DNA from 3 places in the Cerasibacillus sp. genome. Region 3 is predicted to be linked to each of the others. Evidence: predicted binding sites of a transcription regulator. Region 3 holds the regulator's gene; each other region holds the start of a gene.

Region 1 (11,024 bases), on a different contig from region 3:
AAAGTAAGCGTAAATAATCATAAATTTCCGTTACTGTTCCTACAGTTGAACGAGGGTTTTTACTCGTCGTCTTTTGATCAATCGAAATGGCTGGTGATAGCCCTTCAATCATATCAACATCTGGCTTGTCCATTTGGCCAAGAAATTGCCTTGCATAGGCTGATAACGATTCAACGTAACGTCTTTGTCCTTCAGCATAAATCGTATCAAAGGCGAGTGATGACTTTCCTGATCCTGATAAGCCTGTCATAACAACTAATTTATTTTTAGGAATTTCCAAGTCAATATTTTTTAAATTATTTGCACGTGCTCCCTTTATTTTGATTGATTTATTAGGCATTGGCACGATCATCCTTCCACATTAAAAATATCGTCATAGTTCTGATTTTAATTCGAAAAGTAAATCGCGTAGTTCTGCTGCTTTTTCGAAATCGAGTGCTTTTGCTGCTTCGCGCATTTCTTTTTCCATATTTTGCAATACTTTTTCTTTATCCCGTTTTGGCATTTTGTGGAATTGCTTTGCTTTTGGTTCATATGTTTTTTCTGCGTCTTCTGCAACCATTGTCGCACGAATGACATCGCGTACTTCTTTTTGGATTGTTGTTGGTACAATGCCGTGTTTTTCATTATAAGCCTGTTGAATTTCACGGCGTCTTTTCGTTTCTTCAATAGCCACTTGCATAGAATCTGTCATCTTATCAGCATACATAATTACTTGCCCGTTAGCATTTCTAGCTGCTCGGCCCATCGTCTGAATCAACGATCGTTCTGAACGAAGGAATCCTTCTTTATCTGCATCTAATATAGCAACGAGTGACACTTCTGGGATATCTAATCCTTCTCTTAGTAGGTTAATCCCGATTAATACATCATACTTGCCGATTCGCAAGTCACGAATAATCTCGATCCTTTCTAATGTTTTTATATCGGAATGTAAGTAGGCAACTTTCATATCAATATCCTTTAAATAATCAGTTAAGTCTTCGGACATTTTTTTCGTTAAAGTTGTCACAAGAACGCGTTCATTTCTTTCAAGCCTCTTATTAATTTCACCTATTAAATCATCAATCTGCCCCTTAATCGGACGGACATCAACGACTGGGTCCAATAATCCAGTCGGGCGAATAATCTGTTCAGTCACATCTGGTGCATGTTCAAGTTCATATGGCCCAGGAGTTGCCGATACGAAAATCATTTGATTCGCTTTTTTCTCGAATTCAGCGAACTTCAATGGACGGTTATCTAAAGCTGATGGTAAACGAAAGCCATGATCAACTAACACTTGCTTACGTGCTTGGTCACCATTATACATGCCTCTAATTTGTGGTAATGTCACATGTGATTCATCAATGACAATTAAGTAATCGTCTGGGAAGTAATCTAATAATGTATACGGTGTTGAGCCTGCTTCACGAAATGTCAAATGGCGTGAGTAGTTTTCAATTCCTGAACAAAAGCCCATCTCTTCCATCATTTCAATATCATAATTCGTCCGTTGTTCTAATCGTTGGGCCTCAAGTAACTTTTCTTCTGAACGTAATTCCGCTAATCGTTCTTCTAATTCCTTTTTAATATTGATGATCGCTTTCTTCATTTTTTCTTCACGTGTAACGAAGTGTGATGCTGGGAAAATCGCCACATGTTCACGTTCACCAATAATTTCTCCTGTTAAAGCATCAACCTCTCGAATCCGATCAATTTCGTCTCCAAAAAACTCAATCCGAATACAATGTTCTTCTAATGATGCTGGAATGATTTCCACGGAGTCTCCTCGCACACGAAATGTCCCCCGTTGAAAATCAATGTCATTACGTGTATATAAAATATCGACAAGCTCACGTAATAATTGGTCACGGTCTTTTTCCATGCCTACTCTTAAAGAAAGCACTTGACTTCTGTATTCTTCTGGCGACCCTAATCCGTAAATACATGACACACTGGCGACAATGAGAACATCGCGTCTTTCAAAAAGAGCTGATGTTGCCGAATGTCGCAATTTATCTATTTCATCATTAATGCTTGCGTCTTTCTCTATATACGTATCGGACGATGGTACATAAGCTTCTGGTTGGTAATAGTCATAATAGCTAACAAAGTATTCGACCGCATTATTAGGAAAGAACTCTTTAAATTCACTGTATAATTGCCCTGCTAATGTTTTATTATGGGCAATAACGAGTGTTGGACGATTAATTTCCTTAACGACGTTAGATACGGTGAATGTTTTACCAGTACCTGTTGCTCCAAGTAATGTCTGATTTTTTTGACCAGCTAACACTTTGTTTACTAAATCTTTAATTGCCCCAGGTTGGTCACCTTGTGGCTTAAATGATGATACAAGTTCAAACTTTTTAGTCACTTGTACCGCCTCCATTTTTAAGAATCCTTTTACATGCATTCATTATAGCATACATGCGAACGAGCATTCGACTTTTTTGTCATAATGAGAAAAAAATCTGTTCCTAGTGAACAGATTTTTTAATATGATTGATTAGCTTGATACTGATTCTTTGGGTTCTTCTTCACGAAACCCATAAGGACGGTCGGGAAAAATAAAACCCAGTTCATGATCGTCCCCTTCATACATCGCTGCACGGACAAATCGAACTTCTCCGTGATCATCAACAATGTCTAGTCGATAGTGGGCACCTTTTTCCTGTAAAGCGTGATAAAACGCATCGACATCATTGATTGGTTTTCCATTTACCTTCGTAATCGTCTCACCGACTAACACATCGAGACGATCAGCTGGTGAACCTGGGATAATACTTAAAACACGTAATCCTTCTGGCACATCATAAAAATAAGGTGCTTGCGATTGCTCTGTGACGCGATGGCGATAATTGATAAACTCTTTACCGATAATGGCAATAGCCACCGCTACTAAAATAAGTTGTGGCATCCAAATCGTCGCAATCGCTAACGCTAAAACAATCACAGATAATAACAAGATTTGATGACCAAGTTTACGACCAGCTAGATGTGGTAACGTTCCTATCACCTTATAATTAAAGCCAATTAAAAACGGCACCAGGACAAGACTATATGTTTCTTCTGGACCAAATGATAAGTATGGCCAAAATGATGCAAACGGTGATAAATCGCCAATAGGAACCACAGCGAAAAATGGGACCATGGACATTTTCTTCACATGATGTGCCCCAACCCATGAACCACGACGACTCCTAGTTAATGTAGGGAATGTTTGGTTACGTTTTGTCCGTCTTAACATCATTCCTTCCATAACTAAAAAGAGGGCCAACAAAATAGCTAATCCCGGAAAGTTAATCACACCGAAAAAATCCGGATCAATATATGATTGTTTCGTAAGTAGTGGTGGTAAAAATAATAACAATAGTATCGTTAACCCTAATGTGTAACTAGCAGACAATAGATTTAGACGTGATGTCATGCTTAATAATATGACAATGATACTTATAAATAACAAAGTTTCCAACGAAAAGACAATCCCAACACCTATAGAAACTAAAGAAAGAAAGATGCCAAACCCAATGGATAATACCCAAGTCTGTTTCCACTCTGAAAATAAGTTAAATATTTTGGAACCAAAATCCATTCGTTCGCCTTTAATCCGGAAATAACCAGTAAAAACGATTAGGATAAAGGCCCAGTAAAATAATGGATTCAAAAACATTTTTCCGATTGCTTTTAGTATTTCAATGAGCCATAGTTCGACCATTGTGAATCACACCTTTCTAAAAAGGAAAAGACATGTTATTTATAAAGTGTTTGTAATGCTTTTTCCATTTGGCGATCATCTTCGCCACTGCGAATTTTTTCGATTAATGCCGTTTCAATTAATCCAGCTGTATCTTGATCTACTTTTCCAGTTTGTTTGATATTTTGATCTTTTTGGAATGACTTAACGGCCTTTTCCGTCGTCTTATCAAAGTAACCATCAATCCGTTCCAATTGATAGCCAAGACCTGTTAACATTTGTTGAATATTTTTGATATTTTCACCAGTATCATTAAATGATAGGGCTTTTTCAATTTGAACTGGATGGGTAAAATAATAATCGGGTTGTTTCACTTCAATGGTAGGTTTAACACCTTTTTCATGAATCCAATTCCCTTTAGGAGATAACCATTTAAAGAATGTTAATTTAACGGTACTTCCATCTCCTAATGGTACTGCCTGTTGTACTGTTCCTTTTCCAAAACTATTCGTTCCAACAACATCATAACCAATTTCTTTTAAAGCAACAGCGAGAATTTCTGATGCCGAAGCACTTCCTTCATCAATGAGGACTTGAATTGGGTACGGTTTCTTTTCGGTTAAATCAGTAAAATAAGGATCTCTGTTGCCATCGCGACTTTCAATCTGGACATATGGAATGTCTTCAGGGACAAAAAACGCTAATATATCGCCAACTGATTCTAATAAACCACCTGGATTACCACGAACATCAATGATTAAACCTTCCATCCCTTTATCTTCTAAGCTTGTTAATTGCTCATAAAACTCATTCGCTGTGCGTTCTGAAAATGTCGTTATTTCAATGATACCTGTACTCTTACCGTCCACCTTTTTCATATCTGCATAGACTGTTTCAATTGGAATCGTATCACGTGTCATTTTTACTTCTAAAATATCTTTAACGCCTGGGCGGATGATTTCTAAAACAACTTCTGAACCTTTTTTTCCACGTATTTTTGATACAGCTTCGGTTAAGTCATAGCCTTCTAAACTTTCCCCATTCACGCTAAGCACTTGATCATTTGGGCGTAATCCTGCTTTTTCAGCTGGGGAATTTTTTATCGGTGCGACAATCGTTATTTTTCCGTTCACTAAGCTTACCTCAGCACCGATTCCTTCAAATGATGATTCAATTTGTTCATTAAATTGCTCCATTGCCTCGATATCCATATAAGAACTGTAAGGATCATCAAGTGAAGAAAGCATCCCATGAATCGCACCTTCAATCAACTGTTTGTCATCAACTTTTTCGACAAAGTGTTTTTTAATTAGCTTATAAGCCTGATTAATTTTTTGCATTTTATCATCAGACTGTGCAATTTCTTGCTTCGATGTATATTTTCCATTACTGTCTCCTGGTGCTACTTGAACATTTCCCTGTGATGTAGCTAAATAAATGCCTCCAGCAAAACCGATCATTAAGGCCGCAACAATCCAAAAGACAGCCATTATTTTTCTCATCTTCATTCTCGACACTCACCTCTATATATATTCATTAAATCTAAACGTACAAAAAATTAAAAAATGATTTATTAACCATTTTACCATTAAACGTATGTAGATTCTAATATCAATTAAAAAGACACCACATACATTGTGATGTCTTTTAAAACGCCTTATTAATTAAGGTAAATAAATCATTGGGTTAGTTCCACTTTTTGATGCCCAATAACCATTGTGTATTTCAAAATGTAAATGTGGTCCTGTTGACCTTCCAGTATTTCCAGATGAAGCAATGTATTGACCCTGTGATACAGCGTCTCCTACCTTTACATTGAAACCACTTAAATGTGCGTATAATGTTGTATAGGTTTTTCCTTTAATGTGATGAGTGATAAGAAGGACATGTCCATATCCATTCATTCGACCATCACCATCATAGCTGATATCTGTTACTATACCTGGTGCTGAGGCATATACTGGTGTCCCTACAGAAACTCCATAATCAATCCCATAATGGTATGAACTACATCCCCCACAACTTCTTGGACCAAAACCAGACGTAATTGGACCATTTACAGGGTGGATAAAGCCTCCTGTTGAGATAGTTGGGGCTGGTTTTACTGGTTGTGGATTCACCCCTGATGAGCTTGTTGTTGTATTTTGCTTTTTACGTTTTTGGGCTTCTGCTTTTTCTCTTTGAATTCGAGCTAGTTCGCTTTCTGCAAATTCTTTTGCCTTTTGAGCAGCAGCCTTTTGTTTACGAACTATCGCCTGTTCTTCTTCCAAACTTACTTTATACTCTTCTAGTTCTCCATGTTCTTTTTCTAGTTTCTGTTGGATTTTTTCTTTTTTAGTAAGTTGAGCATCGAGTTTGCTTTTCAATTCATTTAACTGTTTTTTCTGTTTATCAAGTGTGGCTTTACGGACTTCGACTTCTTTTTTGTTTGCTTCAACTTGTTCTTTCTTTTCTTCAACTTCTATCTTTTTGGCTTCCATGGCCCGTTTATCAGCATCGAGTTCTTCCATAATTTTTTTATCTGAATCCATGATTGTATTAACTGCCGATGTTCGGCTAATAAAATCACTGAAGCTTTTTGCCCCGAGCAGAACTTCGAGGTAACTCATTTCCCCGCCACTCTCCTGGATAGAGCGTAAACGATTTTTCAACAAGGCCTCGCGTTCAATAATACTTTTCTGTAATTGTAAGATTTCTTCATTTAAAGTACGAATCTGTTTTCTCAAATTCATAATTTCTTCAGCTAAGGTACTAATTTCTTCTGTTGTTTTACTAATCTCATTTTCTTTCTTTACAATCGATGTTTTCGTTTGAGCTAGTTTGTCATCGATAACTTCCATTTCACTTTTATTAGTAGATTGCTTATTAAGGTTTTCATCAATTTTTTTATCGGTATTCGCTTTATCTGAATCAAGTGAGTTGTCCTTTTTTTCCAGATTTGCCTTCTTACGATCTAAATCATTTATCTTACTTTTAACGTCATTTAATGATTCAGCATTTACACTCATACTAGTGGAAAGTAACAATAAGACAACAAGCATTAGTGGTAACTTCTTCCTCAATTGTATTCCCCTTTCCCTTATTCAAAACAGTATCTATCTCTATAATTCTAGCTTTATTAAACTTTAAGAAAGCGTCGAACACTCATGATACTTCCCCAAACACCAATTAAAGCTCCAATTAGGAAAATAACAAGTGAAATTTGCCATGCAAACGGATAGAACGGCAATAATTCAAAGAAAGGTATTTGGACACTGATAACAAGCTTTTCTACAATATAGTAATACCCTGCCAGTAGGGCTGCAATCGGAATAATAGAACCGATCATACCTAAAAGCATTCCTTCAATAAAGAATGGCCAACGGATAAATCCATTTGTCGCACCTACGAGTTTCATAATGCCTATTTCTGTACTTCGGGCCATAATTGTTAGCTTTATCGTATTTGAGATAAGGAATATCGCCGTAAAGACAAGGCCAACGATTAAAATAATCCCGACTATGCGTGCATTTTTATTAAATTCGAATAGCTGACTAACAACTTCTTTACCATAGTTAACTCGATAAATGTGATCAAAGCCACGGATTTTCTCAGCAATAACCGCTGTATCCTTAGGTTCTTTAGCTTTAATAATATAGGCATGGTTCAAAGGGTTGTCCTGTTCAAAGAGCTCCCATGATTTTCCTTCTTTTCCCATTCCTTTTATCAAACTATCGAGTTCTTCATCTTTAGATGAAAAGACGACAGATTCGATTTGGTTAATCTTCTTTATTTCATCACCGAGCGTTTTTATATCGTCATCACTTGCCGCGACATCTATAAGAACTTTTACGATAACGTCTTCTTCAACTTTTTCTGCCATATGGTTTAAGTTTAAAATAATGACTAGAAAGGCGGCGACGAGTAATAATGTAACTGTTACAGATCCAATCGAAGCAACGGTCATCCAACCATTACGAAATATATTTTTTACACCCTCCCGAAGATGGCGTTTAAGTGTTCTAATTTTCATAGCCGTATTCACCTCGGGATTCGTCTCTTACAATCATGCCACTTTCAATTGCAATAACACGTCTTTTCATTTTGTTCACGATTTCTTTACTATGTGTTGCCATGATGATTGTCGTCCCTCGTTCATTGATTTCTTCAAACACACGCATGATTTCCCATGATGTATCAGGGTCTAAATTTCCTGTTGGCTCGTCCGCAATGACGATATCAGGGCGATTCACTATCGCACGTGCTATAGAGACACGTTGCTGTTCCCCACCTGATAATTCATTCGGTAAAAAACGCGCTTTATTCTTTAAATCGACTAATTCTAATACTTCCATGACTCGCTTACGGATATTACGTGGTGATTCTTCAATAACTTCTAGCGCAAATGCGATATTTTCATAGACTGTTAGTTTAGATAATAATTTAAAGTCTTGAAACACAACTCCGATTCGCCTGCGAAAGAATGGAACTTCCTTATCTTTTAATTCACTCGTGTTAGCGCCATTTACTTCAACTAAACCAGTTGTCGGTTTGACTTCACGATAGATCATTTTAATAAACGTTGATTTACCAGCACCACTTGGTCCGACAACATAGACAAATTCACCTTTTTCAATATGTATAGATACACCGTTCAACGCGGTAACACCATTCGGGTATTTCTTAAACACATTTTCCATTTTTATCATTCTGTTTCACCTTTTATTTTTGTCGTTGTATCTAAGTAAGTTATTTTCTATTAGATTCGATTACATTTTTCTATGATTTTCCTCAAATATAAACATTTCTCTTATAGTATAACATCTTTCAGCAGATTTTTTGGCCAAATTTTTATTACATTTATATTTCATTCCCAGCGTTTTTGTCATAATGCATTAATAGATGTCATATAAGTGGTAAAAAATCCCTGTCAAAATTTTTCGTATAAAAAAAGCTCAATACCTTTGATAAGGATTGAGCTTTTTGTTAGGTAATGTAATTATTTCTTTTCTGCTAACCAATCAGCAAGTGTTTTTGCGTCATCTTCGGAAACTTGTTTTTGTGGTGCCATGCTGCCTGTACCATTTTGAATGATATCAACAATATCATCTGCACTGAATTTAGAACCTGCATCAGATAATGCTGGACCAGCACCACCAGATAAATCTTGTCCATGACATGCTGCACAGTTTGCTTTATAAATATCTTCACCAGCTGAAGCAGTTGTTTCGCCACCTGCGTCATTGTTTGCTGCACCATCGTCTTTGTTAGCATTATCGTCGCCGCCGCCACAAGCACCTAATACAAGGACGGATCCTAATAATACTGCCATTAACCACTTTTTCATGATTAATCCCCCTAACTCATTAATTGTTGATTTATGTCACAGTATATTATAACCTAATAATAAAATTTTTAAACCTTTTTTAATGTATTTTTCTTCTATACGTACCAACATCTTTTGCTAAACCCTTCATTTACCAAGGGATAGACCAGTTTTTGTCAAATTAGTGAACATGTTATTTTCATAAAACTTAATTAACTTGCGAACGAAGATAAGCGTCAATGAATGGGTCAATATTGCCATCGACGACGCTTTGACCATTACCTATTTCGACATTTGTTCTGTGGTCTTTCACCATCGTATATGGATGGAAAACGTATGAACGAATTTGGCTTCCCCAGCCAATTTCTTTTTGTTCTCCTCTTAAAGCGGCCAGTTCTTCTTGTTGCTTTTCAATTTCAAGTTGATATAGTTTTGATTTTAACATTTTCATTGCGGCTTCACGGTTTTTAATTTGTGAACGTTCGTTTTGACAAGTAACGATTGTGTTTGTTGGAATGTGTGTGATCCTAACAGCTGAATCTGTTGTGTTAACATGCTGTCCACCAGCACCACTCGCTCGATACGTGTCAATTTTAATATCTTCTGATTTGACTTCAATATCAACATCATCCGTTAATTCTGGTGTCACGTCACAAGAAACAAATGATGTATGACGACGACCTGATGAATCAAATGGTGAAATTCTTACTAATCGATGAACACCTTTTTCGGCTTTTAAATAACCATATGCATTATGACCTTTGATGAGTAGGGTAACACTTTTCACCCCAGCTTCATCACCTGGTAAATAGTTCAAGACATCCACTTTATAATCTTTGTCTTCAGCCCAACGCTGGTACATTCTTAATAAAATGCTTGCCCAATCTTGCGATTCTGTTCCACCAGCTCCTGGGTGAAGTTCTAATATCGCGTTATTTCCATCATATGGCTCACTGAGTAATAATTGAAGTTCAAATGCATTTGTTTTCTCTTTTAATTCCTTCATGCTTGACTGTAATTCAGTCATCAACTCAGCATCATTTTCTTCTTTGACCAATTCATATGTTACTTCAAGATCTTCTAGTGTTTCGTTAATCTTGTTAAAATCTTCTAGTAAATGTTTTAAGCCGTTCGCTTCGTTAATGACACCTTGGGCTTTTTTTTGGTCATCCCAAAAATGTGGGTCCGCCATTTGAAGCTCTAACTCTTTGATACGCGCTTCTTTCTCCTCTAAGTCAAAGAGACCCCCTAAATTGTGTGATGCGCATTTTAATTTGATCAATTTCGTTTTTTATTTCTGCAAATTCCATCTGTATTCACCTCTAAATTATTATTAACTCTTTTATTGTAAAATGATGAAATTGCCACGTCAACGCTCAAAGAGTGTTAACGGGCAATTTCGTTTATTTTGGTCGCTTTATGATTAATTACCGTGGCAATTTTTATATTTCTTACCACTGCCACAAGGACAAGGGTCATTTCTGCCGACTCGATTTTTCCGTACAATTGGACGTCGCTTTTTCTCCTCTTTCTGGCCACCGGATACGGCTTTTGTATTTTTAACGACCGCTTCACGCTCTAAATTATCGCGCACTTGTGCTTTCATAATATATTTGGATACTTCATCCTCCATGCTGGCAATCATTTCTTCAAACATATTGAAACCTTCTATTTGGTATTCATGAAGCGGATCATCTTGTCCGTATGCCCGTAAATGAATACCTTGACGAAGTTGATCCATCTGGTCAATATGTGCCATCCATTTTGTATCAACCGTACGCAGGAGAATGACCTTTTCGAACTCACGCATTTGTTCTGGTGTCATTTCTTCTTCTTTGGCATCGTATTTTGCTTTTGCCTTTTCTGTAATAAGTTCTGTTATTTCTTCTGAATCTTTACCTGAGATATCTTCTTCGGAAATGTCCTCAGGCGATAAAAGATTAGCATGTACATATTCAATAATGGCTTTTAAATTCCAGTTTTCTTCATCTTCATCTTGTGTATGCAAGTCAACTACACGATCAATGGAAGACTGGATCA
Region 2 (11,024 bases), on a different contig from region 3:
GATTTTATTTGGGATGAAGCCAGATATGCTTTTAGCAATGATGTTTTTAGGCATTATTTTATTTCCTAAAGCCAATTATGTCTTGTTACTTTCAATTGTAACAGGAATTGTGTCTGCTTTAACAACAGGTGCACCAGGTGGACAAATTGCTAATTTGATTGATAAACCGATTACGGCATTTGTATTTTTAGGTTTATTTCTTTTCTTGAGGCAAAAGGGAAATATAAATATTATCTTACCTATCCTAACAGCAATTGGCACAATTATTAGTGGTAGTGTGTTTTTAACCGTCGCACTATTTATTGTCAATCTGATGGAAGGCGGATTTATTACTTTATTTATCGGTATTGTTCTGCCAGCAGCAGCAGTTAACACAATGGTTATGGTTGTTGTTTACCCAATTGCCCAAGGCGTGTTGAAACGAATGCGTCCACGTACCACATGATTATCCAAATCATCCCTCTGGCTTTAACAGTCAGAGGGTTTTTTACTAAATTTGATAAGATGACACAATATAAATGTAACCGTTATTGTTCTTGTGTCTCATTTTAAGTTATAATTAAATTAGAATGTTACTTTTTTCATTAGAAAGGGGTTATTAACGATGTCAAGAGCCAAATCATTACTACTCGGTATTTTCGTTGGCGGCGTTGTTAGTGCAACAGCAACTTTATTAAGTGCGCCAGCTTCTGGAAGAGATACGCGTTTAAAGCTAAAGGATCAAGCGACTGAATGGAAAGAACTTCTTGAAGGATTAAAACGAGATGGTTTAAAATTAAAGGACCAGCTAGCTAAAACATCAAAAGAAAGCTCGGCACTGATTAAAGATCTCACTCGTGAGATGAAAAGCTCTGTCATTGCTTGGAAAGAATCTGTTGAACCACATCAAGAAAGCATTAAAGATTATTTAGAACAAATAGAAGTAAGCCTAAAAGAATTAGAAGAGAAAGTAAAGAAAAACAAAAAGTAATCGGTATGTGTCCGATTACTTTTTTTATTAAACGAGTGTGCTGAACCCCAATAGCGTTACTTTAATGATAGCCATTTCAGAGATTATGTTTATTTAATAGTGATATAAATTCATTCATTAAATCTATATAATACCCTTCTTGCCTTAATGCTAAAATCGTTTCATTTGGACTTAATTTTTCATTTAACATTCCAACAAATTGTATGAGTAATGATGTGAAATCTAATAACCCTTCATCTTTTTGCTCCTGATAATCTTGATTAATTTGCTGAAGCAATTGCATGAAATCAACATATTCTTGTTCCGATACATTTTTTTCAATTAATAGTTTCGTTAAAGGGAATTTTTCCATATCAATTAATTGCATAATGAGCTGTAGATGGAATGCCGTCTTATTTTGCATGACAACACCTCGTTTACAACAAAATCAAACCGATAAAAATGGTAACTTATATTATACCATTTTAAACACAATAAAGGCGTGTTTTGCTATAATAAATATTACTAATTATGTTTTCCCCTGTTCAGCCTGCATTAATTTTGTTACAGTAAGGGAGAGGCTGTTTTAAAAGGGGCTACGAGAATTGTTCTTTTATTAGGGGGATTTGTGGATGAACATCATATTTCCTATTTATAGTTTTATCGTTTTCTTTATTTTCAATATACTAACATATAAATTTTGCCTTAAACTTAAATTAAGTAAACAACGCCAAGAGAAAATGTTTCGGTTCATGAATATAATCATATTAATTCTTTTATTCACATCATATATTAAAGTTCAACAAGCGATGATTTGATATAAAATTCAGTAAATCGATAGTATGTTTTTACAAGAAAATATGTTATATTTATTGGTAGTGAGAAATTGAAGTTTATATCTAGATTAGGAGTGTTCACATGAAGAAGTTAGCCATTGCCGCAACAATTAGTGCGGGTGTTTTATTATTTTCCGGTTGCAGTAATTCAGGAGATGTCATTGTAAAATCAAAATCTGGTGATATTACAAAAGAAGAATTTTATACTGAAATGAAAGACCAGATTGGTGCAAATGTCCTGCAACAGATGATGTTATTGAAAATACTTGAGGACAAATATGATATCGACGATAAGGAAATTGATAAAGAAGTTAAACAGATGAAAGATGAAATGGGCGAGCAATTCGACCTTGTCCTCCAGCAACAGGGGATTCAAGACGAAGATCAATTACGAGAACAAATTCGCATGAGTATGCTTTACGAAGAAGCGATGTTTGGTGATGTCAAGATTACTGATGATGAACTAAAAGAACAATATGAACGAATGAAAACCGAACTAAAAGCAAGTCATATCCTTGTCGCGGATGAAAAAGATGCAAAAGATCTTAAGAAACAGCTTGATGAAGGTGCTGATTTTAAAAAGCTAGCAAAAGAACATTCTACAGATGGTTCTGCTGAAAATGGTGGCGATATTGGTTGGTTCTCAACAGGTGAAATGGTTCCTGAGTTTGAAAATCAAGCATATAGTATGAAAAAAGGCGAAATCAGCGAACCTGTAAAGTCCCAATTCGGTTACCATATTATTTTATTAGTAGACAAGCGTAAAAAAGAAGAGGACATTGGTAGCTTCGAAGACATGGAAGACATGATCAAAAACGACTTAAGAAATAAAAAAGTTGATACAGAGGCGAAACTAAAGGAACTACTCGATCAAGCTGAAATTGACGTGAAAGATGATCAATTTAAAGACTTATTTAATTTAGACCAGCAAAATGCACAAGGTTAAGTAAAAAGTGGGTTGTAGCTTCGATGCTACTCACCCACTTTTTTAATGTATCGCTTTTGCCGTTCCTCTTCAATTCGTTCCATATAAATCTGCCCTTCTTGTTCAATAAACCGCTGCTCTAACCTTTTTTCAGCGACCATTGCTCTTAACGCCATATATCCACTTAAAAATGTAAAGCCAATCAATAAAATAACCCACCAAGGTACGCCTAAAAACACTGTATACACCCCTCGTCCCTTCTTAATAATAGATATATGACATATTGTTTAAAAAATGCCTTCTTCTTTTACGTATGATTCAAATTTAGGCTTATAGAAAGAACGGTTATCTAAGGCGAAAAGCCTTTCAGTAAATTCCCCTGGCTCAACATGTTCAAGTGCCCGGTTTAATGTATTCATTCGGGCATCAATGAGATCGATAAGATGCAATAATTCAGCCTCACGAATTAGTGGTGGTCTTGGACTGCCCCACTCCGCTTTACCGTGATGACTTAGTACTAAATGTTGTAAGACGACAACTTCTTCACCTTCTATTTTTAATTGCTTAGCCATTTGACCGATTTCTTCAACCATCATCGGAATATGGCCAATTAGTTTACCTTCTAGTGTATACGATGTCGTAACAAAACCAGATAATTCCTTGATTTTACCTAAATCGTGTAAAATAATGCCTGCATAGAGTAAGTCGCGATCAACATCTGGATATAACTTACAAATTTCTCTTGCTAAATGTAGCATACTGACAATATGATGTGCCAAACCAGACATATAGGCATGGTGATTAGATACGGCCGCAGGAAATGTGAGTAATTCGTCTTGATATGCTTTAATAAACGCACGAATCATACGCTGGATACTCGGATTTTCCATCTCAAAGACAGCTTCCATTATTTTCTCATAGAGAACTTCTTTCGCTACAGGTGCCTTCTCAATAAAATCGCTCATTTGCACACCGTCAGTGACTTGAGCTGGACGAATCGTATAAATACGCAGTTGTGATTTTCCTCTGAATTGTGTGATATCACCTGTTACATACACAATCTGTTCATCGGTATACACCGTCTCATCTTCAGGTGTTGCATCCCATAGTTTAGCCTCAATTTCCCCAGAAATATCTCGTAAAATTAATGTTAAAAATGGTTTCCCGTTACTTGCAACGCCTTTTGTTGCCTCTTTAATTAACATAAAACCATCAAATTTATGACCGACTTGTAATGATTTAATCCCTTTCTTCATTCGCTGATTCTCTCCCTTTTAATATGCCTTATATGTGTTGATAGGCATTTTCGATTGTCATGATATGAGTCTGGTCCACTCTTTCTTTAATATCCTTCTTACATGTAAATAAAATAACTTGTCTTTCTTTCGCTAGAGTAGCTAATATATCAAGTATGCGATCTGTTCGTTTACCATCAAAATGGACAAAAGCATCATCAATGATAAACGGTAATCGCTCGGATTTACTCATAATAACACCAATTGCTAGGCGTAAAGAAACATATAACTGATCAATTGTTCCTTGAGATAATTCTGTTACATCATATCTTAGCTGATTCTTAGATTCCACCTTAAACCCACTATCATCTGTTGGTGCAATAATCTTAGCATATTGTTCATTCGTGATATACATAAAGAAAGTGGATGCTTTGTCTAGTATATGTTGTAAATAATTCTCTTTATATTTTTTCTTCGTTTCTTGTAATAACATTCTAGCAACTTTTAAGGTAGACCATTGTTTAGCTAGGGTATTCAGCTCATCTTTTTCAAGTTGAAAACGGTGAATCCATTCTGAATATGCATGAGATGATATCAATTCTTTCATTTCCACTTCTGCTGTTGCAATCTGCTTCCTGATATGCTCAATATCTTCTTCAATATGATTCATTTTCAGGGCTTGTTCTTGCTTCTTCATACTTATTTCCTTATGCGTTGGTTGTTCTTTTACTAAAGCATCCCACTCTTTCTTAGAAAACATTGGGGCGTAGCTATTCTCAATTTGTTCAATTTTTAATACTAAGTATTGGTGCCGTTCATATTGTTTTGCCCTTCTATAATAATCTTCCTCATCTTGTGCATGGGCTGTCTGAAATAGTAATTGCTTTTCTTGTTCGTAAATCTTTATATTTGCCTGAACCGATGCTAATTGGTTCATGACGTCCTGAGATAATCGCTTATAATTTTCTAACTTGATCTGTTTCTTCTCGTCATCGTTTATCATCTCTTTCAATTGTTCAAAACAAGATGAGAGTTTTGCCTTATCCATCTGCCTAATGCGTAGGTCTTTCATTAACACTATTACTACTTCCCGTATATGATTAATATGTTGTTCACATTCAATCATATCTGTTTTTATATCGGCAACGTTTTTGTGGCGTGCTAATATGCGTTTTAATGTGTGAAAAAGTGTTGGCCAAAAAGATACTTCTACATCAGATAAGAATGGATAACGCTTTTGTTGCTCGTGAATGTCATGATCTAGTTGTTGTTCATGGATGGTATGATCGATTATTTTCTCGTCACAGACGTGATATTGCACAGATAATTTCTTTATTTCTTGTTGTATAGAGCTTAGCTGTTGACGCTTTGTATTATCTGATGCTAATTGCGCTAGGACTTCCTTTTCTTCCTCTTGTGAAAGGATCGAATCAGGTACTTCATTCATAGTCGTCATCCATTGTTTAACATAAACTTTAGATTTCTTCCCCACAAATAACGAAGCACCACTTAGAAGGAGTCCAATTAATATTCCAGCGTAATACCATGGAGATTCATTTAGTAATGCGAATATACCACTTATTAGGGAAATGATCATCCCTATAATGCTGGTGAGCTTTGTCTTTTGTTGCAATTTATCTATACTTGTTTTCGCCTTTTCATTCGTTCTATTATATCGCTGTTCTAGCATTTTCATGTAAACAGCTTTTTTGGAATGTTCCATTGTTTGTTCCATTTTTAATCGTGTTTCTTGTGATAATAATTGACCTTCTATGGATTTTTTTTCTTCCTCTAGCTGTGTGAGTCGTTTTTCTAGCATGCGCTTTTCACGATTAAGTTGTTCGCTTTGTAATGTTAGATCTTCATGACGTTGTTTTATCGTTAACCATGTTTTTTCAATATGGAATGGTAAACGAAGCTCAGGTAGACCATCTCTTGTCAATTTGAGATTTAAATGTTCAAGTTCTGTATTTAATTGAACAAGTTCTGATGCATATGCTTTTTTCAGTTTCCGTAATTCTTCATTAAGATGTTGGTAACGTGCTTCATATTGAAGGGCTTTGTCAATCTGTTCAAGCGATGCTTGGTCCAATTTGACATCTTCTAAATCTGTCATTTTTTTATGATATTCTTGCATATTCTTCTCGTAAATGGCGTACTCGCTTAGTAAGGGAACCATGTTTTCCTTTATTTGTTCTAAACGTAATATACCGTCTTCTGGAAATCCTATTATCTCGTCAAGTGTATTTTTCTCATTAAATGCATCGATATATGAGTAAAGGTATGGAAGGGCTTGTTCTACTCTTTCCAACTGTAAAAAAGCTTCTCTCTCCTCGGTTAGGCGCTCTTCTAAACGTGCTAATTTAGCTTGCCAACGTGAAACTGCTTCTCTTTTATCTCGATAGCGTATACTTTCATCTTTAAGTTGCTTTTGTTTAGTCACCATTATCTTTAAGTTAGACAGCTGTTGATTCATTTTAGGCCGTGTTCCATATGGTTTAAAAAGGTCAGCAAGTGAATCATCTAATTTCTTTTCTACTGTATGTATATGTGTCGAACCGGTTAATCCAATATTTAACAAAACTTCACTTAATTCATCTTCCTTCATATCGCGAATCGTTAATAAATCAACCGCCGAAAAGGAAAAAATCGCCTGATATGTTTCTCGTGTTAAGCCGTTTAATCGTTTCTTTAACCATTCCTCATCATATTGTTCTGTCTCAGTAAAACAAACAGCTTTACCATTTCGAACATGGTCAAGCCGTTCAATTGTAAATTCTCCAACATCCGGATCGATAACTGTCAAGCGCCCGCCCATTTTACTACTCGTTTTCGGACGATAAAAAGCACGTTCACTCGGATATAAGCCAAACAACATAAATAAAATATAATTCTGAATGGTCGATTTTCCCGATTCATTTGTCCCATATATAACAAGAAATGATGAATCCGAAAAATCAATCGTATAATCGACCCATTTCCCGAAACCATAAATAAATGCTTGTTTAAATCGCATCAAATCACCTCAATTCGATTTGTTGTGGAGCATATAAAATAAAAGTTGCTTTACTTCAGCTTTTAACGCCTCTTCTTCGTCCGCTGTCATGGGGATTAGATATTTCCGAGCTTCGCGGTGATGATAGAGATCTTCGAGCCATTCCGCCATATTTGACGATTCGATTACACGCCTTAATTCAGCCATAAACGGATCACCTTCAGTATCTAGATGCTCCGCCTGCTTTATATCATCTGACCATCGATAAATATATTTCCATGTATCAAGTGTGATGAGTTGATCATTAATAAGTTCGATAACTTCTTCCAACATACCGTTACTTTTCCAGATTAATATTTGAGATTGCGTGCCGAAAAAAACCACATCAAACAGCTGTGGAATAGCAGTGGAAAACTGATTAAGAATCTTCGCTTTTAATACCTCCCCCAACTGATGAATCGTTTGGATATGATCAACATGTAAATTCACTGTTTGAAACTGAATCGATTGCAAAGGAATAAAATCTATGTTTGGACTTTCTGACGATAACTCTACGTAATAACATCCTTTTTCCCCAGTCTCTTTTCGATTTCTCCCCTGAATATTACCAGGGTAAATAATTGGTGGGTTCATTTTTAATTGTTGTCTTTTATGAATATGTCCTAGTGCCCAATAATCAAATGGTTTGTCAGATAGATCATTTAATGTAAACGGAGCATAAACATCATGTTCCGTATTTGTCTTTAAACTGCCATGTAACATGGCTAGATGAAACGGTGTCTTTGTTTGAGCAAGATTGTACTCGTCGACCTTTGCCGTATGTATCGCACGTTCTTCGTAACTAAAACCATAAATGGTTGCCAGGTCTCGACCTTCCTTCGTGTATACGACATGACGTACAGTATCATCAGGAAACACATAAACATTATCAGGATAATTTATCGGATGAATATTACCTGCTATATAATCATGATTGCCGTAGGACATATAGACATGAATACGATGTTCTCTTAAACGTTCAAAGCCTTGGCGTAATTCGAATTGGGCTTTAAGACTTTGACGTTCATTATCAAATAAGTCACCCACTAACAAGACAAAGTCGACTTGTTTTTGTATCGCTACATCAACGAGTTGACGAAATGCTCGAAACGTACTTTCACGAATATCAGAGAATATCGTATCTGGTATATGTGCTAACCCACGAAATGGTGTATCCAAATGTAAGTCTGCCGCATGAATAAATGAAATTTGGCTCATCACCGTTTCCTCCTATTTCCTTTTCCTTTTATTTTACCAAATCACCAACACGAATGCACGTTCGATGCCGAGGCTATTTATTCAAAAATAAGCTGAAATATACTATAATAGGGGTAAGCGATTTCATTAAGGGGGATAATTATGAAAACATATGTATTAACCGTCTTCGAAAAAGATGGAAAGAAATTACTTGATGAGAAAATCGAAGCAAAGACTGATTTAGAAGCGAAGGAAATTGGCCAAGAAAAACTAGACAAGGAAGGCTATAGTGAACACACACATCGCCTCGTTTCACCTAATGCTAAATTACTTCTGTTCCACTCTTAATCTAAAATAAGACCCACGAATGTGAGTCTTATTTCATGATATAAGCCATGTGATTAATTGTCATACAATTCCTCTAACGGCTTCGTTATAATGCGACTAATATCATTAATCATTAGATTTAGTCGCTGTTCTTTTTCAATTAAACTTGAAATCATTTCATTTTGTTGAACCTTTTCAACAATTTGCCGTGCTCCTTCAATTTCTTCTTGTGTTATTTCTACACCTTGCATTTGTTTTTCTTGCAGATTAATTTGCGTATCACGAAAATCCTCAAATAATTGTTTAGACTCATTATTATTCATCACACTTTGGTAACTTTCCACAAGTTCTTTAAATTCAACACTATTGCGAATTGCTTTTTCTATATCATATGCGCTATCATACATATTAGACATTGCCTTGCCCCCTTTATAAAATAAAACGAATCTATCTGAAATAACTATATCAGACGATTTAATCTATGTATACCCATATGAATAAATACCTAAAGATAAAAATTAAATTTCCCTCCTATTTTGATATAAAAAATCCAAAAACCTTATAGAGAAAAGAGGTTTTTCAAAATGTATAAACAGTTGAAAAATATTTTTCCATCTATTTGTTTTTATGCAAACGACGCTAAAACTCTAAATGACGATTATGAATGGTTTTTAGGGAAAGACGGAGAATACATTGGAATTGCTAAAACTGAACTAACCGAAAAGGACTGTACATTACTCGCAACTTTTCTAAAGCCTGTTCATGAATACTTCCCAAAACTAACAAAAAAAGAGCAATGGTGGAAACAACTTCTACATTATAAACAACCTATTGACACGCAATCATTTCAAAACATTGAATTTCGTTTAATATATTTTCAATTCCCTGAACAATCGATGGAACCGATTCTTTTTAAAGATGCCATGAAACAATTATTCCAAAATGATGTTATCGTCCTTTGGGAGAGTAATGATTCAGGTGTTCTTATTGAAGAATGTCAACCAAATACCGAACAGCTATCTTATAAAGAAATCATCCACGTGTTAATGAGCGATTTATATGTTAAATTACGTTTTTTAATTGGTCCACTCCAAACAAATATATTAGACGCACCACTCATATATGATCAGATTAGCCGATACGCTCCAATTGCATTCAAATATGACAATGCTCATGTTTTGACGTTTCTAGATGCGTTGCCTGTTTTTATAATTGAAAACAGTGATCGAGAACTACTCCAGAAATTGATTCCAAATGAGTTAAACTGTCTTCAAAACAATCATGAATTACGCCAGATGGTACAAACACTGATTGAATGTAATCTTAATATTACACATGCTGCTAAACAATTATTCGTCCATCGTAATAGTCTTCAATATCGACTGGACAAATTTTCTTCACAAACAGGCCTGGACATAAGACATGTTCATGACGCATTTATCGTCTATTTAGCACTTATGATTCTCGATTAGTCATGTTGCACAAAAGATAAGTCTGTTTTTGTGCAACATGACCATTTATTTGCCTTTTATAAGGCGATATAATGAAAGTAGCATTGGAATCACTCACAGGGAGGAAAAACATTGGCTGAACTAAAATTAAACAACTTAAAAAAAGTGTTCGATAAAGATGTCGTAGCTGTTCAAGACTTCAATTTACATATTAAAGATCGGGAATTTATCGTATTTGTTGGGCCATCTGGTTGTGGAAAATCAACTACATTACGTATGATCGCTGGTTTAGAGGAAATTTCAAGTGGTGAATTATATATTGATGACCGCCTAATGAATGATGTTGCACCTAAGGATCGCGATATCGCCATGGTATTCCAAAACTACGCCTTATACCCACATATGAATGTGTATGATAATATGGCATTCGGACTTAAGCTACGTAAGTTTAAGAAAGACGAAATTGACCGCCGTGTAAAGGATGCGGCTAAGATTTTAGGGCTTGAAGCTTACTTAGATCGAAAACCAAAAGCATTATCAGGCGGACAGCGTCAACGTGTTGCTTTAGGACGTGCCATTGTTAGAGATGCTAAAGTATTTCTGATGGATGAACCGTTATCCAATTTAGATGCTAAATTGAGAGTTCAAATGCGAGCCGAAATCCAACGTTTGCATAATCGTTTAAAAACGACAACCATTTATGTAACACATGACCAAACCGAAGCAATGACAATGGCGACTCGCCTAGTCGTTATGAAAGACGGTATTATCCAGCAAGTCGGAGCACCTAAAGAAGTATATGACAATCCAGAAAATGTATTTGTTGGTGGTTTTATCGGTTCACCTGCCATGAACTTCTTAACAGGAACATTAATCGATGGGTATTTCACTCTTAATGACATCAAAATTAAAGTACCAGAAGGAAAAATGAAGCCTCTTCGCGAACAAGGCTATGTCAATAAAGACATTATTCTTGGTATACGCCCAGAGGATCTACATGATGAGCTAAGTTTTATGGAATCATCTCCTGACACAAAAGTAACAGCGAAAATTGAAGTGGCTGAATTGAT
Region 3 (11,024 bases):
CTTCAGAACCAGTTGCGAGTAGCAACGCATCTGGCTTATCTTTATCGGCATGACGAATAACATAGGCTCCTCGACTTACCCCTTCATATGCTCTTTCTTTTGTCGAAGGTAGAGTCGGTAAATCTTGACGTGTAAGTACTAATACTGTCGGTTTACTTTCTGATTCAAGCGCTAAACGCCAAGCAGCTTGTGTTTCGTTACCGTCTGCTGGGCGAATGACAGATAAATTAGGCATGGCACGTAATGAAGCAAGCTGTTCAATTGGTTCGTGAGTTGGCCCATCCTCACCAACAGCAATGGAATCATGTGTGAATACATACGTTACTGGTGTGTGCATTAATGCTGACATCCGGATTGCTGGACGTAAATAATCACTAAAAACAAAGAATGTTCCACCGTAAACTTTTAGACCACCGTGTAAAGCCATTCCGTTTAATGCTGCACCCATCGCATGTTCGCGCACCCCGAACCAAATGTTTCTTCCTGCATAATTTTCATGTGAAAAATCGCCTTCTTCAGCCATCATTGTTTTATTAGAACTGGCTAAGTCTGCACTCCCACCGAAAAAGTTAGGTACAGTTTTACTTATTGCATTAATCATTTTACCAGAAGCAGCGCGTGTAGCTAAAGAATCTTTGTTCGTTTCAAACGTAGGTAATTCAGCATCCCAATGCTCTGGTAGTTTTCCTGCTATAGCTTGTCCTAATTCATTTGCCTCTTCAGGATATTTATTTTTATATTCATTAAATAAATGATTCCAGTTTTCTTCGAGTTTTTCACCTTTATCGATAGTTTTTTGCTTAAAATCATTATAAACAGCTTGTGGAACCTCAAATGGCTCATGTTCCCAACCGTAATAGGATTTTGTTAAATTAACTTCTTCTGTCCCAAGCGGAGATCCATGTGATTGAGAAGAACCCGCTTTATTTGGTGAACCATAACCAATAACTGTTTTAACTTCGATTAATGTTGGTTGTTCTTTGTTCTGTTTTGCTAGTCGAATAGCTTGACGAATAGCTTCAAGATCATTTCCATCTTCAACCCGTAAAACTTGCCATCCATACGCCTCAAAACGCTTTGCTGTGTTTTCAGAGAATGCTTGGTTCAATTCGCCGTCTAATGAAATGTCGTTAGAGTCATATAGAGCAATTAGTTTATGCAACTTCAAATGTCCAGCAAGGGAGGCTGCTTCATGAGAAATGCCCTCCATTAAATCACCATCACTGACAAGGGCGTATGTATAATGATCAATAATTGGGAAATCTTCTTTATTATACTTTCCAGATAAATGTGCTTCTGCCATAGCCATACCGACGGACATGGCAATCCCTTGGCCTAATGGACCTGTCGTTGCTTCAACACCGTCTGTATCTAGTACTTCAGGATGTCCCGGTGTATTCGATTGCCATTGACGGAAATGCTTTAAGTCATCTATTGAAACCTGATAGCCGGATAGATGGAGTAGGGAATACAATAATGCTGAACCGTGTCCTGCTGATAGTACAAAACGGTCACGGTTAAACCATGAAGCATGATTAGGATTATGATTCATAAAATCAGTCCAGAGTACATAAGCCATTGGAGCCGCACCCATAGGTAAGCCTGGGTGACCAGAATTCGCTTTTTCGATTGCATCAATTGAAAGCGTACGTATTGCATTAACAGAAAGTTTTTCGATGTCCATTTGATAAGCCCCTTTCAATTACGATATAAGCCTCGCTTCCTTCATATTATAATGAATTCCCACGTACGACAAGTAATAATAAGTTTCTCTTAATGTAGTGTGGAAGATTCCAACAATTTAATGAATCTTTTAATGTTTACGACTACGTTCTTGTAGGTCACGTACTTTTTGAGGCGTAACGTCTTTTCCTTCTGGATCAATGACCGTCATCGACTTTAGTTGGTTTTTAAACGATTGACGAATATTTTGGAGATATTCTTGTCTTAATTCTTGTTGTTCTTTTTTTTCTGCCTCTGTTAATCCCTCTATCTTTTTCTTTCTTGCTAGCTCATTAATGCGGTCTATTTTACTTTTATCTAACATATACTTTCCACCTCGTTTGTTTGTTTACGTCATTATTAATTCCATAATAACTTCTTTTAAAACATACATAATTTTAATGCACTAACTAAAGACTCATTCTAAAGGGATGTAACCGATGACCCCACAGTGGTATGATGTTTAAAGTCTTCTTTTACCTTATAGGTCTTATCCTGTATAGAGTCTTAAAATGATGAAATCCATCTATTACAATGATAAAAAAACAAGAGTATGGAGACTCTTGCTTTTTTATCATACGCATATCTGTTTATCCATTCAAGTCTTATGATATTCTTGATATCGTCGATGTACAGTTGCCTTAGATACATTATAACCTAAGCCTTTTAAAGTATGAGCTATTTCTTCAAATGTTAACTCTTTCTCACGCAACCTGATAACTTCTTCGATTGGAAATACTTTACGATCGCGACCAGGAGCTTTGTTCCGATTAGAAAGGTTTTTTTCAGGGTGGAATCCCTTGGATATGGCCCGCTTCATTCCGCGCTTGATTTTTGCATTGTGAATCTGTCTTTGATATTCCTCGACAATACTAACGATTTTTAGCACCATGGAATCAGCCTCAGATACTTCTAATTTCCCATTATGGATGACTGTATATATGGTTACATTCAATTTATTTAATTGGTGAAGCAAGGCGATTTTTGTATTGCCACGACCTAAACGTGTTTCATCTTGAATGAGAAGGCAATCTGCCTTTTTCTCAGAAAACAATTGTAATATATGTAAAATACCTTCTCGTTCAATATCATATCCACTTGCTTTTTCTGTAATGATATTAATGACATTAAAATCAAATTGGTTAGCTAGTTCGGTTAATTCCTGTTCTTGTCTTTCTAATGATGTTTCTTGTGTTTGTTTGTTTGTACTTACACGACAATAAATAATGGCTTTCATTGAAAATCCCCTTGACGAAAAAGACTTATTCCCTATTTGAATCATGAACGAATAAATCATCATAAATCCATGATAGTAAGATACTTTACTTCCTTCTTTAGCTGAAGCATGTATTTTGTAAATTAAAGCTACATGCATGTATTATATCACAGCAATGCAGTGCATCTATTCATTTGAATCTATCCAAACGGATTTTTAAGCCATGATTAGAGAGAAATACAAAAAGATTAAAGAAATAATGAACATAATAACATAAATTAAATCTGTTCGAAACAACTTTTCAAACATATTTCTCACCCCTTCCGCTACAGAACCTATGTTCTTATAAACATTATAACAGAACAATTGTTCCTGTCAATAGATTTTAGAACGAATGTTTGCTTTTGCAAATATAAAATGATAGACTATTAATAAATCTATATGAGTGAGGTGGATACATAATGACTAAGATGTCAAAGAGACAGGCCGCTATTCTAAGTTTTATTAAAAGCGAAGTGCAAACAAAGGGTTACCCACCTTCTGTACGTGAAATTGCAAAGGCTGTGGGTCTTGCTTCAAGTTCGACGGTCCATGGGCATCTTTCACGGTTAGAGAAAAAAGGCTATATTCGCCGAGATCCAACGAAGCCACGTGCGATTGAAATACTTGACCGAACAGAGGATGACCATGTGCCAAAAGATGATGCACGTTATGCACCGGTTATCGGTAAGGTAACGGCTGGATTACCTATTACAGCAATCGAAAATGTCGAAGAGTTTGTACCGGTCCCAAATTCTGCAGCAAGTCCTGATGATCAGTTATTTATTTTAATCATTGATGGCGATAGTATGATTGAGGCAGGTATTTTAGATGGAGATCATGTCATTGTCAAACAGCAGAACACAGCTGAAAACGGTGAAATTGTCGTTGCCATGACTGAAGAGAATGAAGCAACAGTAAAACGTTTTTATAAAGAAAAAGACCATATTCGTCTACAACCTGAGAATTCCTCCATGGACCCACTTATTTTTAATAATGTATCCATTTTGGGAAAAGTAATCGGGTTATATCGACACATTCAATAAGAAAAACCGCCCTAATTAATCACAGGGCGGTTTTTTATTTTGTTTTATATGACATTAACATATCCTTTTTCGAGCATATGTTTAACAGCATCGATAATAGCAATTTTAACATGGTGATAAGTGAGTCCACCTTGAACATAGGCGGTGTAAGGCGGACGGACTGGTCCATCAGCAGATAATTCAATACTGGATCCTTGAATAAATGTTCCAGCAGCCATGATAACTTCATCATCATAGCCAGGCATTTCACTCGGTACAGGTAACACATATGCATCAACTGGTGAGTTCTTTTGAATCATTTGACAGAAAGTAATCATTTGTTCACTCGTATCAAATGTGACCGATTGAATTAAATCGGTTCGTTTCGCTTGATAGTTTGGGGTTGTTTCAAAGCCCATAAGTTCTAAAAACCGTGATGTGAAAACAGCTCCTTTTAATGCTTCTCCAACAACATGTGGGGCTAGAAAGAATCCTTGGAACATTTCTTGTAACATATTAAATGTCGCTCCCATATCCCCACCTAAACCTGGGGCTGTCAATTGATTAGCACATTGTGCGACCCACTTTTCTTTCCCCACAATATAGCCACCAGAGCGAACAATTCCCCCACCTGGGTTTTTAATTAATGATCCGGCCATTAAGTCTACGCCAAAATGGGTTGGTTCAAGTGTTTCCGCAAATTCACCATAACAATTATCAACAAAGACGATTAGTTCGGGATTAATATCCTTAACAAATGCAGTCATTTCCTCAATTTCTTTTACTAAAAATGAAGGGCGATTATCATAACCTTTAGAGCGTTGGATACCGATGACACGTGTGCCATCATGAATCGCATTCTTAATCCCAGAAAAATCAATCGTACCATCGGCTTTTAAGGGTACTTCATTGTAATGAATACCAAACTCCTTTAATGAACCTGAAAAATGTTCTGTTGATTTCCCTATGACACCTTCTAAAGTATCATACGGCTTCCCAGTAATATATAATAATTCATCTCCTGGACGTAACACACCAAAAAGTGCCGTTGATATCGCATGGGTCCCGGACACGAAATGCGGCCGTACAATAGCGCTTTCCGCACCGAATACATCAGCATAAACTTGATCAAGCACTTCACGTCCCATATCATTGTATCCATAACCACTCGTCGATTGAAAATGATTATCACTCACCCGATTATTGCGGAATGCCTCTAATACACGTCTTTGATTATGTTCAACGATTTCGTTGATTTCGTTATGTTTTTCTTGGATATCTTTTTCTGCTTGTTTAACAACGTCTTCTATCATTCTTCAATATCTCCTTTAAGTCTATTTAGTGGGGAATTTTCACGCATATAGCCAGAAATAACATATTGATTGTTTTGTTCATTAAAATATTTTTCCTCTATAATCGTTTCATTTAAAAGCTGAAACAATATTGAGCCTCGGTCGGGTTCTAATCTTATTGTAAAAGGTTCCCAGATTTGTTTCAAGACAGTTTCTATTTTTAATAATAGGCGTTCAAAATCATCCGATTCATAAGCACTAATAATAATCGCAGGCTGTGCCATAGGAATTAGATCTTCTTTGAATTTATCTTTTTTATTATAAACGGTTAACATTGGAATATGTTCAGCACCTAATTGTTTTATATGATGATTAACTGTGTCTTGATGTTGTTCCATATTCGGATGTGATCCATCGATAACATGTAAAATAAAATCAGCTTCTGTCACTTCCTCTAATGTGGACTGAAATGCAGCAATTAAGGTTGTTGGCAAATCTTGAATAAAACCGACCGTGTCTGTGACTAGTGCGTGTAACCCTGATGGTAATGTGATCTGGCGAGTAAGAGGATCTAAAGTCGCAAACAGTTTATCTTCTTCTAAAGAAGCACTATTAGTTAATTGATTAAACAGTGTTGACTTGCCCGCATTCGTGTAACCTACAATTGCTATTTGAAAAACATCATTTCTCTTTCTTCGATGACGATAGAGATCACGTTGTTTATCGGCAAGTTTTAAACGCTTCTTAATATCATGAATCCGTTGGCGAATATAACGTTGATCCGTTTCTAATTTTGTTTCACCAGGGCCTCTTGTTCCAATTCCACCACCAAGTCGAGAGAGTTCAATCCCTCTTCCGCGCAAACGTGGTAAATTATACTCGAGCTGCGCTAACTCTACTTGTAATTTACCTTCTTTCGTTTTCGCACGACTAGCAAAAATATCAAGAATCAACTGACTGCGATCGATTACACGGATATTAAAATGCCCTTCTAAGTTCCGTAGTTGTCCGGGGGATAGTTCATCATTCGAAATGACAAGATCTATCTCATGTGCTTCGATTTCCCTCTTGATTTCTTGAATTTTCCCCGTGCCAATATAATAGGCTGGATGAATATGTGTTCTGTTTTGTGTCATTATTTGCTTTACGACACCGCCAGCCGTATCAGTAAGGGAAACTAACTCTTCAAGAGATGAATTAAATTGCTCTGTTTCATGTTCTTGTTGTTTGACTGCTATAATAATTACTTTTTCTTTCGCCATATAGTTACCTCTTTCTATAGCCTATAATCAACGTCTTATGTGAAGATATCATAGCAAATATAGCGTAGAACTACAAAGATGAGTAACTCTTTGTTGGAAAAATAATGTCCTCGGATTTAATCGTGACGAGATCATCAAGTGTACAACTCACCTTATAAATCAACCTAAGTGCCTGATTTCGAATTGCATCTTCTATGAGATTACGTACAAATCGACCATTTGAAAAGTTTGATCTTTCATTTTTTAATACATCTGATAAATAGATATGAAGTTTCCATTCAGCTTCTTTTGTTAGTTTATATTCTCTTTCTTCAATCATTTGTTTGGCGATTTCTAACAGTTCCTTGGCTGTATAGTTCGGAAAGTCAAGGATAAAAGGAAATCGTGATTTCAGCCCTGGATTAAGTGATAAAAAGTTATCCATTTCATTTGGATATCCTGCTAGAATGAGTACGAAATCATGCTGATAATCTTCCATTTGTTTTACTAATGTGTCAATCGCTTCTTTACCAAAATCCTTTTCTCCACCACGTGCTAATGCATAAGCTTCATCAATGAACAGTATTCCGCCTAATGCTTGTTGGATTAGCTTTCTTGTTTTTTGAGCGGTTTGCCCGATATATTCACCGACCAAATCCGCTCTTTCCGCTTCAATTAAGTGACCTTTTGATAACAGATTCATCTCTTTAAATAATGTAGCCAGTTTTCGAGCTACAGTTGTTTTACCTGTTCCCGGATTACCTTTAAATAACATATGCAGAACTTGCTTTTGCGATTGAAGACCTGATTCATGACGTCGTTGATTAATAACAATTGTTGCATATATTTCTTGTACCTTTTTCTTTAAATGATTCATTCCGATAATAGAATTGAAGGCCGTTTCAATTTTAGAAAATGGATTCTTCCCATTATAGCGATGATTATTTGTTGTTAATCCTCTATTGTTATTAGGTTCTAATACTATATTGATTTGACCAATTTTATTATTTGTTAATCTTGCAGTCACATCATCACCCCTAGTTACCACATTATACGTTGGATAGGTAAAATGGTGACAATCGCCCAATTATTGTAAAAAATAAAAAGTGAACACGGATTGTGTTCACTTAAACATTATTCGATGGAAATATTTTTAATTGGAGCAAATGTTGATATTGCATGTTTGAAAATAAGTTGTTGTTTACCCTCGGTTTCTAGTAGAATAGTGAAATTATCAAAGGCTTTGATGACGCCTCTTAATTGAAAGCCATTTGTTAAAAACACAGTTACTAATACATGTTCCTTTCTTAACGTATTTAAGTAGTGATCTTGGATATTCCCAGTCTGTGCCATATTATTTTTCCTCCTCTTTTCTCTCTATATATTTAATTCTACTAATCTTTTAATAATCCTGCTAAATCTTGCAAAATGATTTGAAATTGTTTATTGATTGTTTCTGGCCTAATGCCGTACCAATCAACTTTCATTTTATTCTTAAACCACGTAAACTGCCTTTTAGCATAGCGCCTTGAGTTTCGTTTTAAAAGCTCTATTGCACGTGTATAATAATACTCTTCTTTAAAATACGGAATGAATTCTTTATAACCGATTGCTCGCATCGCTTGTGTATTTTCATAACCTTTTTTATAAAGTGTATGAACTTCTTCTAGTAAACCTTCCTCTAACATCCTATCGACACGCTGATTGATACGTTCATACAAAAGTGGACGATCCATTTCCAAGCCAATTATGATTGGGTCATAAGGTGATTTCTGACTCTCTTCATCTCGTAATAATTCACTCATCGTTTTACCTGTTTGTCTATAGATTTCTAGCGCTCGAATGACGCGGCGATGGTTATTCGGATGAATTTTCTTAGCTTGTTCTGGATCGATTCGTTTCAATTGTTCATAGACTGGGGCAATACCCTCTAACTTAATTCGCTCTTCTAATTTTGTTGTATAGGCTTCATCTCTTTTATGATTCGTAAATTGATAATCATAAAGTATGGCTTGGATATATAAGCCACTCCCACCGACCAAGATGGGTAACTTTGACTTGGAATCGATGTGAGCGATATATGATTGAACATGTTCTTTAAAATCTGCGACCGAAAATGCTTCATCAGGGTCTTTTATATCTAGCATATAATGTGGGATGCCCGCCATTTCTTCTCTTGATATTTTGGCTGTTCCAATATCCATCCCGCGATAAACTTGCATCGAATCACCACTGATGATTTCTCCGTTAAATTTCTTAGCTATTTCTATACTTAGTTTTGTTTTACCTACAGCTGTAGGGCCGACAATAACGACGACTTTTGGTTTCATCTTTATTCCCCTAATTTTGATAAATCCTCATAATTGATGTAAATAAGCTTGTAACATCCATTGCATTTTTTCATAATAACGTTGGAAACCGATTAACGTATCAATGGTCACTTCGTCCTGACCATCATTTGCTAATGGTAAACCGAGATCACGAATTTCACTTATCAATTGATTCAAGTCTGATAGTAATTGCGTCATCATCTCTTCTTCCGTATTATCAGCTGACGCTTCAACGAGCGATGCTACTTTTAGATATGACGCCATCGTTGCCAATGGTTTTCCGCGAATCATTAATAAACGTTCGGCTGTTTCATCGAGCTGTTTAGCAAACTCATCATACATTTCTTCAAATAAATCATGTAATTGGAAAAAGTGACTTCCTTGTATGTACCAATGGTAACGATGTAATTTAACATACATGACAAATTGATTAGAAAGTAATTGATTGAGATAGTTAACTAATTTTTGATTATCCATGAATGAATCGCCTCCTACTATATGACCATAGTTTGAACCGATTCATTCTTAATTATACCTTATTGAATACGTTTAAACATTTTCTCAATTTCATACGTTGTATAGTGGACGATAATCGGACGACCATGTGGACATGTAAATGGATCTGTTGTACGCCTCAAATCTTCTAATAGTTGAAACATATCATCTCGATTTAAGTAATGATTTGCTTTGATTGAACGTTTACAAGACATAAGCGCAGCCATGTCTTGACGCAGGGCAGTTATATCAACTTGTCCTTCTTCAATTATTTGCTCCACCATTTCACGGATAACCTGTTCCTCGTAACCTTCTGGAAACCAATTCGGATAGGAACGAATAACAAAGGTTTGATCACCAAACGGTTCAAAAAACAGACCTACATCTGCTAATTTATCTTTAAATTTGTTAATGAATAGGGTCTCCTGCTTCGAAAACTCAAATGTTAATGGCAATAAGAGTTCTTGAACAACATGGTCAGGATCGCTTAATTTATCTTTGTAAAATTCATATTTGATTCGTTCCTGAGCTGCATGCTGATCAATCATATAAAGCCCTGTATCATTTTGCGCCAAAATATACGTTCCATGTAATTGTCCAATTGGATACATCGTTGGCACCCGCGGATTTTCTTTTTCACTTTCTGTTTTATTTTCTTGTTCATTTGTATATACGGGTGATTCGACTTTTGGTTTCATCGAGATATCGTTTATGAGTTGATTTACTTTTTCTTCCTGCGCTCGTTCTTCCCGTTCTATGTCATTCAGTCCAACAGTAGGGAGATCAGGCTCATGGATAACGGGGATGCTTTTTCTTCTTTCAACCGGGAATTCCATTTTATATTGGACTGATTCATTTTTAACGACTGGTTTTGATTGGATTGTTGGTATTAATGTCGTTGTACGGAATTGCTCTTTAATGGCTTTTTCAATAGCAGTCATTAAATCTTTCTCTTTACTAAATCTTGCCTCTAATTTTGCAGGATGGACATTAAAGTCAACGAGATATGGATCCATCTCAATGTTAATCACAGTAATAGGAAAGCGTCCAATCATAAGTAATGTATCATACGCCCGAATAATCGCTTTTGTCAATAAATGATTCCTAATATATCGTCCATTTACGATGACTGTTATAAAGTTTCTATTTGAACGTGTTACTTCTGGTTTACCAATATAGCCATGTATATTATAATCAAGCGTTTCTTGCTTAATGGGCAACATATTCTTAGCTACATTCATTCCGTACACATCTCGTATCACTTGTAATAAGTCCCCAGAACCTGATGTTTGAAATAATCGCTTTCCATTATGTGTGACATCAAATCGAATATCTGGATGTGAAAACGCAAGTCGATTCATCACATCTGTTATATGCCCTAATTCTGTATGGAGTGTTTTTAGATATTTTAACCGGGCAGGCGTATTAAAAAATAAGTCCTTTACAGTTATTTCTGTGCCTTTTCTAGCATCACTAATTTTTCTTTCTTTAATTGTGCCACCTTCGAGACCAAGAAATGTACTTGCTTGTTCACCAGTCGATGTCTTAAGCGATAAGCGACTGACAGACGCAATACTTGCTAAGGCTTCCCCGCGAAATCCGAGGGTGTTCACACGAAATAAATCATTTTCGTCTTTTATTTTACTCGTTGCATGACGAAGGAA

What was found. Region 3 encodes LexA, which represses DNA repair genes until DNA is damaged. Its sites were predicted from a motif close to CGAACATATGTTCG; they were not measured.
Region 1: the regulator LexA is predicted to act here: its motif matches at 2,416-2,429, upstream of uvrB (excinuclease ABC subunit UvrB).
Region 2: the regulator LexA is predicted to act here: its motif matches at 8,248-8,261, upstream of VIG73_RS02070 (DNA repair exonuclease).

Annotation. Positions count from the first base shown of each region.
Region 1 covers NZ_DATBTY010000073.1:114,077-125,100, reverse strand. Annotated here, with positions in the region: gene uvrA (excinuclease ABC subunit UvrA) at 1-340, opposite strand, end outside; gene uvrB (excinuclease ABC subunit UvrB) at 374-2,359, opposite strand; gene VIG73_RS12570 (PDZ domain-containing protein) at 2,492-3,700, opposite strand; gene VIG73_RS12565 (S41 family peptidase) at 3,736-5,187, opposite strand; gene VIG73_RS12560 (murein hydrolase activator EnvC family protein) at 5,344-6,741, opposite strand; gene ftsX (permease-like cell division protein FtsX) at 6,798-7,691, opposite strand; gene ftsE (cell division ATP-binding protein FtsE) at 7,681-8,367, opposite strand; gene cccB (cytochrome c551) at 8,658-9,005, opposite strand; one part of gene prfB (peptide chain release factor 2) at 9,193-10,221, opposite strand; one part of gene prfB (peptide chain release factor 2) at 10,223-10,294, opposite strand; gene secA (preprotein translocase subunit SecA) at 10,408-11,024, opposite strand, start outside.
Region 2 covers NZ_DATBTY010000006.1:177,846-188,869, reverse strand. Annotated here, with positions in the region: gene VIG73_RS02105 (tryptophan transporter) at 1-445, shown strand, start outside; gene VIG73_RS02100 (YtxH domain-containing protein) at 605-970, shown strand; gene VIG73_RS02095 (DUF1878 family protein) at 1,047-1,373, opposite strand; gene VIG73_RS02090 (peptidylprolyl isomerase) at 1,868-2,731, shown strand; gene VIG73_RS02085 (sporulation YhaL family protein) at 2,758-2,958, opposite strand; gene yhaM (3'-5' exoribonuclease YhaM) at 2,998-3,966, opposite strand; gene VIG73_RS02075 (ATP-binding protein) at 3,995-6,961, opposite strand; gene VIG73_RS02070 (DNA repair exonuclease) at 6,971-8,197, opposite strand; gene VIG73_RS02065 (YhzD family protein) at 8,339-8,524, shown strand; gene VIG73_RS02060 (YlbF family regulator) at 8,578-8,919, opposite strand; gene VIG73_RS02055 (PucR family transcriptional regulator) at 9,088-9,975, shown strand; gene VIG73_RS02050 (sn-glycerol-3-phosphate ABC transporter ATP-binding protein UgpC) at 10,087-11,024, shown strand, end outside.
Region 3 covers NZ_DATBTY010000060.1:82,282-93,305, reverse strand. Annotated here, with positions in the region: gene tkt (transketolase) at 1-1,684, opposite strand, end outside; gene VIG73_RS10305 (DUF896 domain-containing protein) at 1,814-2,047, opposite strand; gene VIG73_RS10300 (YneB family resolvase-like protein) at 2,321-2,959, opposite strand; gene lexA (transcriptional repressor LexA) at 3,400-4,023, shown strand; gene VIG73_RS10290 (methionine gamma-lyase family protein) at 4,068-5,315, opposite strand; gene hflX (GTPase HflX) at 5,312-6,556, opposite strand; gene spoVK (stage V sporulation protein K) at 6,627-7,562, opposite strand; gene hfq (RNA chaperone Hfq) at 7,670-7,888, opposite strand; gene miaA (tRNA (adenosine(37)-N6)-dimethylallyltransferase MiaA) at 7,930-8,865, opposite strand; gene VIG73_RS10265 (DNA starvation/stationary phase protection protein) at 8,893-9,342, opposite strand; gene mutL (DNA mismatch repair endonuclease MutL) at 9,402-11,024, opposite strand, start outside.